Regions from separate parts of the Zhongshania arctica genome, predicted to be linked through region 3. Evidence: predicted binding sites of a transcription regulator. Region 3 holds the regulator's gene; each other region holds the start of a gene.
The links. Region 3 encodes LexA, which represses DNA repair genes until DNA is damaged. Its sites were predicted from a motif close to ACTGTNTNTANANACAGT; they were not measured.

Region 1 (2,322 bases), 870 kb from region 3:
CGGTAGTGACTGACATGCCCGCCGCGACCCCCGCTTGTTGCGCCGCGCCATTCACCATCTCGATGGTATTGTTATTTGTTAGTGCCAACATACCCGCTGAGCGGCTTTCGCTGATGGCGTCTAATGGCAGCTCTGGTAGCCTCAGGCACAACCACAGCATTAGTGCGACTGCTCTTTGCTGGCAGTGGTGGAGAGCTTTGTGACATCGTCTTGCTGTGGGGCGGCGAATATAGCGGCCTTGCCGGTTTTGCTTAAGAGACTAATTTTACGCAGGGCTTGGCGTTGAGGTGGCAGAGCCGGTGTAGTGTTATATACCGGCCAGCTGGCGGCGGCGCTCTGCTGTAAAAACAGCGCGGGCGGCCGAGCTAATTGCAGCTGCTGTCCGGCATGGCCCCCCTGCTGCTTTATCACATTAATCTGCAGGGCTTGGTTTGCGGCAGCTAACTGTAGCCGTAGCGGTGCGGGAGATATTTGTTGTGCAAAGACGGAGGGGCGAAAATGGATATGCCAGCATTGCCCTTCCAGCGCGGCAATATGCAGACGTCGCAGCTGTCGATCATTGAGATCCGCGCCGCTAAACCAGCTCAATACAGCGGCATAGGCGCCACTGCGGAGTAGCTCTTCGGCCGCCCACAGCTGGTCGCTCAAGGTTTTGGGTCTCACCAGTAACTGCTTATTTACAGCTAGTCCCTGTTCAGCCAAGGCTGGGGTATAAGGTAAAAACGGCGGGTTTAGCCACGCCATGGCTCGATCTTCAAGGCGCTCACGCAAGGCGGGCATAAGCAGCCACAACTCGCCAATGCCATAATCACCCAGCAACTCGGTAGAGCCACTGCGCGGCCAGCCACCAATGTGTAGGGCCGCATCTAAGGCTCTAAACCCAGTGCAGAGGCGATCACCGACCGCCACCCTAGGGCGGAGTTGCTGGCCTCGCCAGAGCTTGCGCTCATCGAGTAATTGGTCAAGGGAGTGAGTTTTCATATTGCCGCTAAAAATACGTCAGCAGGAGATTGCTGTATGTATATACAGTATATTAAGTGAGGCAAATGTCAATGTTGAGATTTGCATTCTCATGGAGTTTGAGCTTGTGGGCTTTGAATAGCGGGGGCTGAGCTCGGCTATAAAATATTACGACGTCGCTGATTTATGCTAAACAGCTAGATATATCTATTTGTTGTGGCTTGTATATTTTCTTAATGATTCTCATCAGCTTATTTAACCATTATTGGTCTTTCCAAATATTCGGGTTTTGTCTTATTTCTGCAAACAAGGAGCTTGGAGATTTTCCAAACCAACGTCGGCATGCATGGCTTAGTGAGCTTTGTTCTTTGTATCCGAGTAACGCAGCAATCTGCGATAGCTGCATATGATTTTCTTCTAAATAGATAATAAATAGCTCTTTTCTCACATCATCAAGTAAATCATTAAACTTAATTTCTTCCTCTTCAAGTTTACGTTGCATGGTACGAAGACTAACGGCGTATTTATCCGCGATGATTTTAAGCTTGCAACTTCCGGTGGGGAGTAAAGAGCGAATAGAAGCGCGGACCTGCTCCTCTAGCGTGGAGTCGCCTCGGGGAGTCATCTGTTCGATGTAATCGGCCAGTACTTCTTTTGTCTTCGGATCATTCATTGCAAGTTTTTTACGTAAATCGTCTAGCCGCATATCTAAACTATTAAATTCTTGCCCAAAATAAACAGGACAGCCAAAAAAGCGGCGATAGTGATTTATTGGTAGCAGGGGGCTGTGGCTGAAGTGAATTGAGTGTGGGCGAGATTGACTTCCCGTCAGTATTTGTAAGTGGCGGGCACCAACCCCAATACCCCATTCCAAAAATTGCCGAGATCGACCTGCTCTAGTTTCTTGGAGCTCGTAAATCAGACTGTCGGCATTATTGTTAAGTGGCTGAATTCCTAGTTTTATCGCGGGCAAAAAAACGTGCAGATATTTGATAATAGCACTTACGGCTTCCTGGCCATTTTCGCAGTGTTTTGCGATCAGGGCGACGGGCCCCAAGGTTCCTGGGCCTATCTCGTATCCTAGGCGAAGGCCGAAATCAGGAACGCCTAGTTCGTCGGCACAAGCTTCAAGTAGTTTTATAAAGGTGGCGCTGGGTAGCGTTGCGTCTTCATTTTCTAATTGTCGCGGTGATATCTGGAATTGCTGCAGTAGAGCGCGTGAATTACCCCCTAATTTATCTACCATCTCTGGTAGACCATGTAATGTCCACGCGCGCATATATCCCATGAGAGTCTCCTTAATCTAGCGAGTGTCATTTTTTATTGAGCTAGATTTGGCATTGTATAACAAACAGTTGGCGG
Region 2 (2,322 bases), 370 kb from region 3:
ATCATAACGGCCTTGGCGTCTAGCTCAAGCTCTTTTGCACCATCGACAGCCGAGTGGGCTCTATCCACCTGCTTTTGAATACGGCTATCCATTTTTGCTTTGGCTTTTTTCTGCAGTTCACCCAGTTTAGCTTGTTCTGCTTTTAATTTTTCGCGGGCTTTTTCTGCCTGCGCTTTCGCTTTGTCAATCGCTTTATGGGCGTCTGCCATCAAGCGATCACGTAGCTGTTCAACTTTGGATTCTAGTGATTCAATTTCTTTACGGATCAATGCAACCGGATCCATTTTTTTATTTGTCATATCAGCGAGCCTCGGTAAGCGTTTTATGGTCATCAATCGACGAACTTCAGTACTTGCAACAGTGATAACATAGCAAACTTTGCGATAATGCACAGCGAAACTTTAAATTATTGGGGCAAAATTATGGATAAAGCACAAACTGATGCTATAGAGGCGGCAGTATTTCGTCGTTTACTAGCGCACTTAGATGATCGTAAAGATGTTCAGAATATTGACCTAATGAATCTCGCGGGATTTTGTCGCAACTGTTTGTCTAAGTGGTATGTCGCGGCAGCGGGTGATGAGGGCGTCGGTGTGGATTACGACGCAGCCCGCGAGCGTGTTTATGGTATGCCTTATTCGCAATGGAAGGCCGAGTTTCAGGCGGAAGCCAGCGCCGATCAATTAGCGGGCTTCGCTAAAAATAAGCCAGAGGAATAACTGATTTATTGGCGCCGGTTTTTAGCGACTTAAAAGCCGCCGTTGGGAATGAAACGATTGTCGGTATTGTTGCGGATCCATATCAGCATGTCGCGATCTAGCTTTTCGCCACGGCTACGTAAAACTTTGTTGAGCCAGATTGCCGGTGATTCTTTGCCGGCATCCCAGCCGTTGATGAGTTTTTCTGCACGAGTGAAAAAACGGATTAAGGCAATAATATCGTCATTGCTGAGGTCAGCGGTCGCCGTTTGCCAGTGGGATTGGGATACCCGCATAAACACGCTGTAGCGTTGCTGTTCGTCATCCGTAAACGGCGCGGGTAATTCTTCGAGTCGATCTTCCGTACTAATAACAACGCAGCGTTGCAACCACTGCAGATCTATCGAGAGTTCGCTCTTTTCGTTTTCGGGTGTCCAACTGCCAATTGCCATCTTTCACTATCCACTTTGCCAAGAATGTTGCCAGTATAGCGCACAATCAAGGGTGACTTACGCGATGGTATTTGCTATTTTGCTGGCTATTCATACAGTTGTGTATGTAGGCCTGATGGGTGGTGGTTCTTGCGCAAGATTATTCACTGTGACTGTGATTGCTTTTATGCCTCGGTGGAGTTGAGAGACGACCCAAGCTTAAAAGATCATCCGGTTGCGGTAGGGGGGGCTGCGGAGCGCCGAGGCGTTGTTGCAACGTGTAATTATGAAGCGCGAGCCTTCGGTATTCATTCTGCAATGCCGACTGCCAGTGCATTGCGGCGCTGTCCTAATCTGATCGTTCTCGCTCCCAGTATGGAGAAGTATCGTGAAGTTGCGCTGCAAATAAGGGCGATTTTTAGCCGCTACACCGAACATATTGAGCCCTTGTCACTCGATGAGGCTTACCTTGATGTTAGCAATTGTGATCTTTTCCAAGGCAGTGCAACACGTATTGCGCAAGCAATACGTCAGCAGGTGCGCGATGAGGTGGGTATTACTATTTCAGCGGGTGTTGCGCCCAATAAGTTTTTAGCCAAGGTGGCGAGTGATTGGGATAAACCCGATGGCTTGACCGTCATTACACCCGCTCAAGTTGATGAGTTTGTGCTGAGTCTACCGGTGAGCAAAATACACGGTGTGGGTAAGGTGATGGCCGCCCGCATGGCGGAGCACGCGATTTTTTCCTGCGCTGATTTACGGTGCCGATCTCTGGAAGAGTTACTGACTTTGTTCGGTAAGTTTGGCCATCAGTTATATGACTACGCGCGCGGGATTGATCAGCGTCCGGTTAAAGCGCACCGAGAGCGTAAATCGCTCAGTGTTGAAACCACCTTCGCACAAGATATTGACGGTGTCGATGCTGCAAAAAATAAGATATCCGCTTTATTTGATGAGCTTGAGAAAAGGTTACTTCGGCTTGGTGATAAGCGATTCAGTGGCATTTTTGTAAAGTTGAAGTCGGCTGAGTTTCGCCAAACCACAATTGATCGCCGTCATGAGGGTGATTTAAGGGCAGAGCTTTTTGAGCTGTTACTTGAAGAAGCGTGGGCGCGAATGGCCTCGCCTTTGCGCCTTATTGGGGTTGGTGTGCGCTTTGCGTCCACGGACGAGGACGGAGCTGAAAACGCAGT
Region 3 (2,322 bases):
ATAAAAACTAATATTAAAAACACAAAATAAGATCAAAAAGATCATCTATGCGGCTGAATATAAAGCCAATTGTATTGAAGACTGAGCTAAAACCCCAGCTCGCGCTGAAACTAACTGCGAAAAATACCTACTGGACAGCAAATCGCTAGGTGTTAGTTTGGAAAGCGTAGATCAACCGAGGTAAAAATCATGGCGACAATAAGACCCCAAGTTGGTTGTTGGTACAAGGAAATTGAGACCGGCCAACTATTTGAAGTAGTCGCCGTCGACGACGACAGCGATTCAGTAGAAGCCCAGCTAATAGACGGCGAGCTCAGTCAATACGATATGGATAGTTGGGATCTGCTCAATTTAGATATGGTGGAAGAACCCGAAGATTGGCGAAACGCATTTGAATTAAGCGATGACGATTACCGATTCTTAGATGACACCATGGTCCCCGAGAGATGGAACCCATTGTCAGAAATTGAATCAGATATCGTAAATGGCATAACCGACGAGTATTAATACCGGTCGGCATAGCGCCGACGAAGAATTATCAAAGCGAGGTCTCGCACTCTTCTCCAACCTGCTACGGCAGGTTTTTTTGTTTTCGGCCTTCCATATTCCAAATTAGCAATGCCTATTGCCATCCAAATAATACTGTATATAATGCCAGTTACTGTATAAGTAACCAGATGCCAACACTATGGAAAAATTGACCGCCAGACAGAGTGAAGTCCTCCAGTTAATCAAAGACCATATCGGCGAAACCGGCTATCCGCCGACCAGAGCCGAGATTGCCAAACAGCTAGGATTTAAGTCACCCAATGCCGCTGAAGAGCATCTCAAAGCGTTGGCGCGCAAGGGGTCCATCGAGATTATCGCCGGTGCTTCACGCGGTATTAGGCTACCCGAGAATCTTGGTCTACCTATTATTGGTCGAGTTGCGGCCGGTAGCCCTATTCTCGCCGAAGCCCATATTGAAGATTACTGCGACATGCCTGGATCCATCTTTTCCCCAAGCGCTGATTATTTTCTCAGGGTTAAAGGGGACAGTATGATCAACGCAGGTATTTTCGATGACGACCTTCTCGCTGTGCATCGGACTAATACTGTTCGCAATGGTCAAATCGTTGTTGCACGAATCGACAATGAAGTCACGGTCAAGCGTTTCAAACAGCAAAAAAGCAAATTCCATATCTCACTACTTGCTGAGAATCCTGATTACCCACCAATTGACGTGGACCTCCGAGAGCAAGACTTTGCAATCGAAGGCCTAAGTGTTGGTATTTTACGGCGCGGGAGTTAAGAATTATGTCATGCCTCGAACAAATGCCCTTACATTACAATCCCCTACCAATAGCGGGCGGAGGACAGGTCACCGAAATAGCAATGCGCAGCGACGCGCATTTGTCTAGGCCCATGCTTGCCGCCATGATGATCGAGCTAAGTGGCAACTCTGATGAGCGCTGGTTGTGCTGGGTTGCTGATAGGCCATTGCGCCCGCTGTTAAACGCGGATATACATCAGCACGGCCAAAAAATCCTGCAAGTAGTGTCTAACAGTACCCGTGATCTGAGTGAAATTGCGATAAGAGCATTAGAGCGCGGTAAAAGTCATACCGTCGCTATTTTACTGGAAAGACCACTTAGAGATGATGAGCGACAAGCTCTGGAAGTTGCAGCCCTAGCGGGCTCAGCCGAATGCCTTGTTATTTTTATGCAATCCTAGCCTCTGTTAGTGGACGGTCTTGGCGTCTGGCCCTTGATCGTCCTCATCATCGAGATCTTCGTCGTCTATAAAGCCATCATCTTCAGCCGAGGTCGCTGCAGCCTCAATCCCCGCTTGCACCATAGCCCGTGCAACGTCTAGCACCGAACCAACAATGTGTTCTCGGGTTTCTTTTGAGAATTTAATCGTTACCAGCGGATTTTCATCACCTTCTGATCGCTGTAAGACGATATCTCCGTTTGCAAGTTCGACGAGTTCTAAATATGACAACACTAAAATATCCTTGATAAGGCGCTAAGGCCAACGCGGTGGCTATGACCACCTATTGTATCAAACCCGCCCAGCCTCACGCCAACCCATCAATATTCCATTAAGGTGGCGCGGTGACGGGCAATCAAAGACTTCAATTCAGTAAGGCATTCCGCAAAATCCACATTAACTCGCCCGGTACCGCTTGCATCACTAGCAATGACCCCAGCGGGTGATGCAGAGGTGGTCTGTAAAAACGGATAATCAACGATGGATTTAAGCCAACCCGTATAGGTTTCTCTATCAGCCAGTTCTATTATCTCTGGCGGCAAGTCCTGCCCCGCAAAAGAAGCCGCTTTA

Region 1: the regulator LexA is predicted to act here: its motif matches at 1,013-1,030, upstream of imuA (translesion DNA synthesis-associated protein ImuA).
Region 2: the regulator LexA is predicted to act here: its motif matches at 1,232-1,249, upstream of dinB (DNA polymerase IV).

What each region holds. Positions count from the first base shown of each region.
Region 1 is NZ_JBFRYB010000001.1:1,603,350-1,605,671, forward strand. It holds gene AB4875_RS07240 (Y-family DNA polymerase) at 1-160, opposite strand, end outside; gene imuA (translesion DNA synthesis-associated protein ImuA) at 160-981, opposite strand; gene AB4875_RS07250 (AraC family transcriptional regulator) at 1,223-2,248, opposite strand.
Region 2 is NZ_JBFRYB010000001.1:2,834,317-2,836,638, reverse strand. It holds gene AB4875_RS12930 (hypothetical protein) at 1-299, opposite strand, end outside; gene AB4875_RS12925 (DUF1244 domain-containing protein) at 423-719, shown strand; gene AB4875_RS12920 (hypothetical protein) at 749-1,150, opposite strand; gene dinB (DNA polymerase IV) at 1,280-2,322, shown strand, end outside.
Region 3 is NZ_JBFRYB010000001.1:2,468,778-2,471,099, forward strand. It holds gene AB4875_RS11250 (DUF6763 family protein) at 190-507, shown strand; gene lexA (transcriptional repressor LexA) at 689-1,291, shown strand; gene AB4875_RS11260 (hypothetical protein) at 1,297-1,713, shown strand; gene AB4875_RS11265 (hypothetical protein) at 1,720-1,986, opposite strand; gene AB4875_RS11270 (hypothetical protein) at 2,073-2,322, opposite strand, start outside.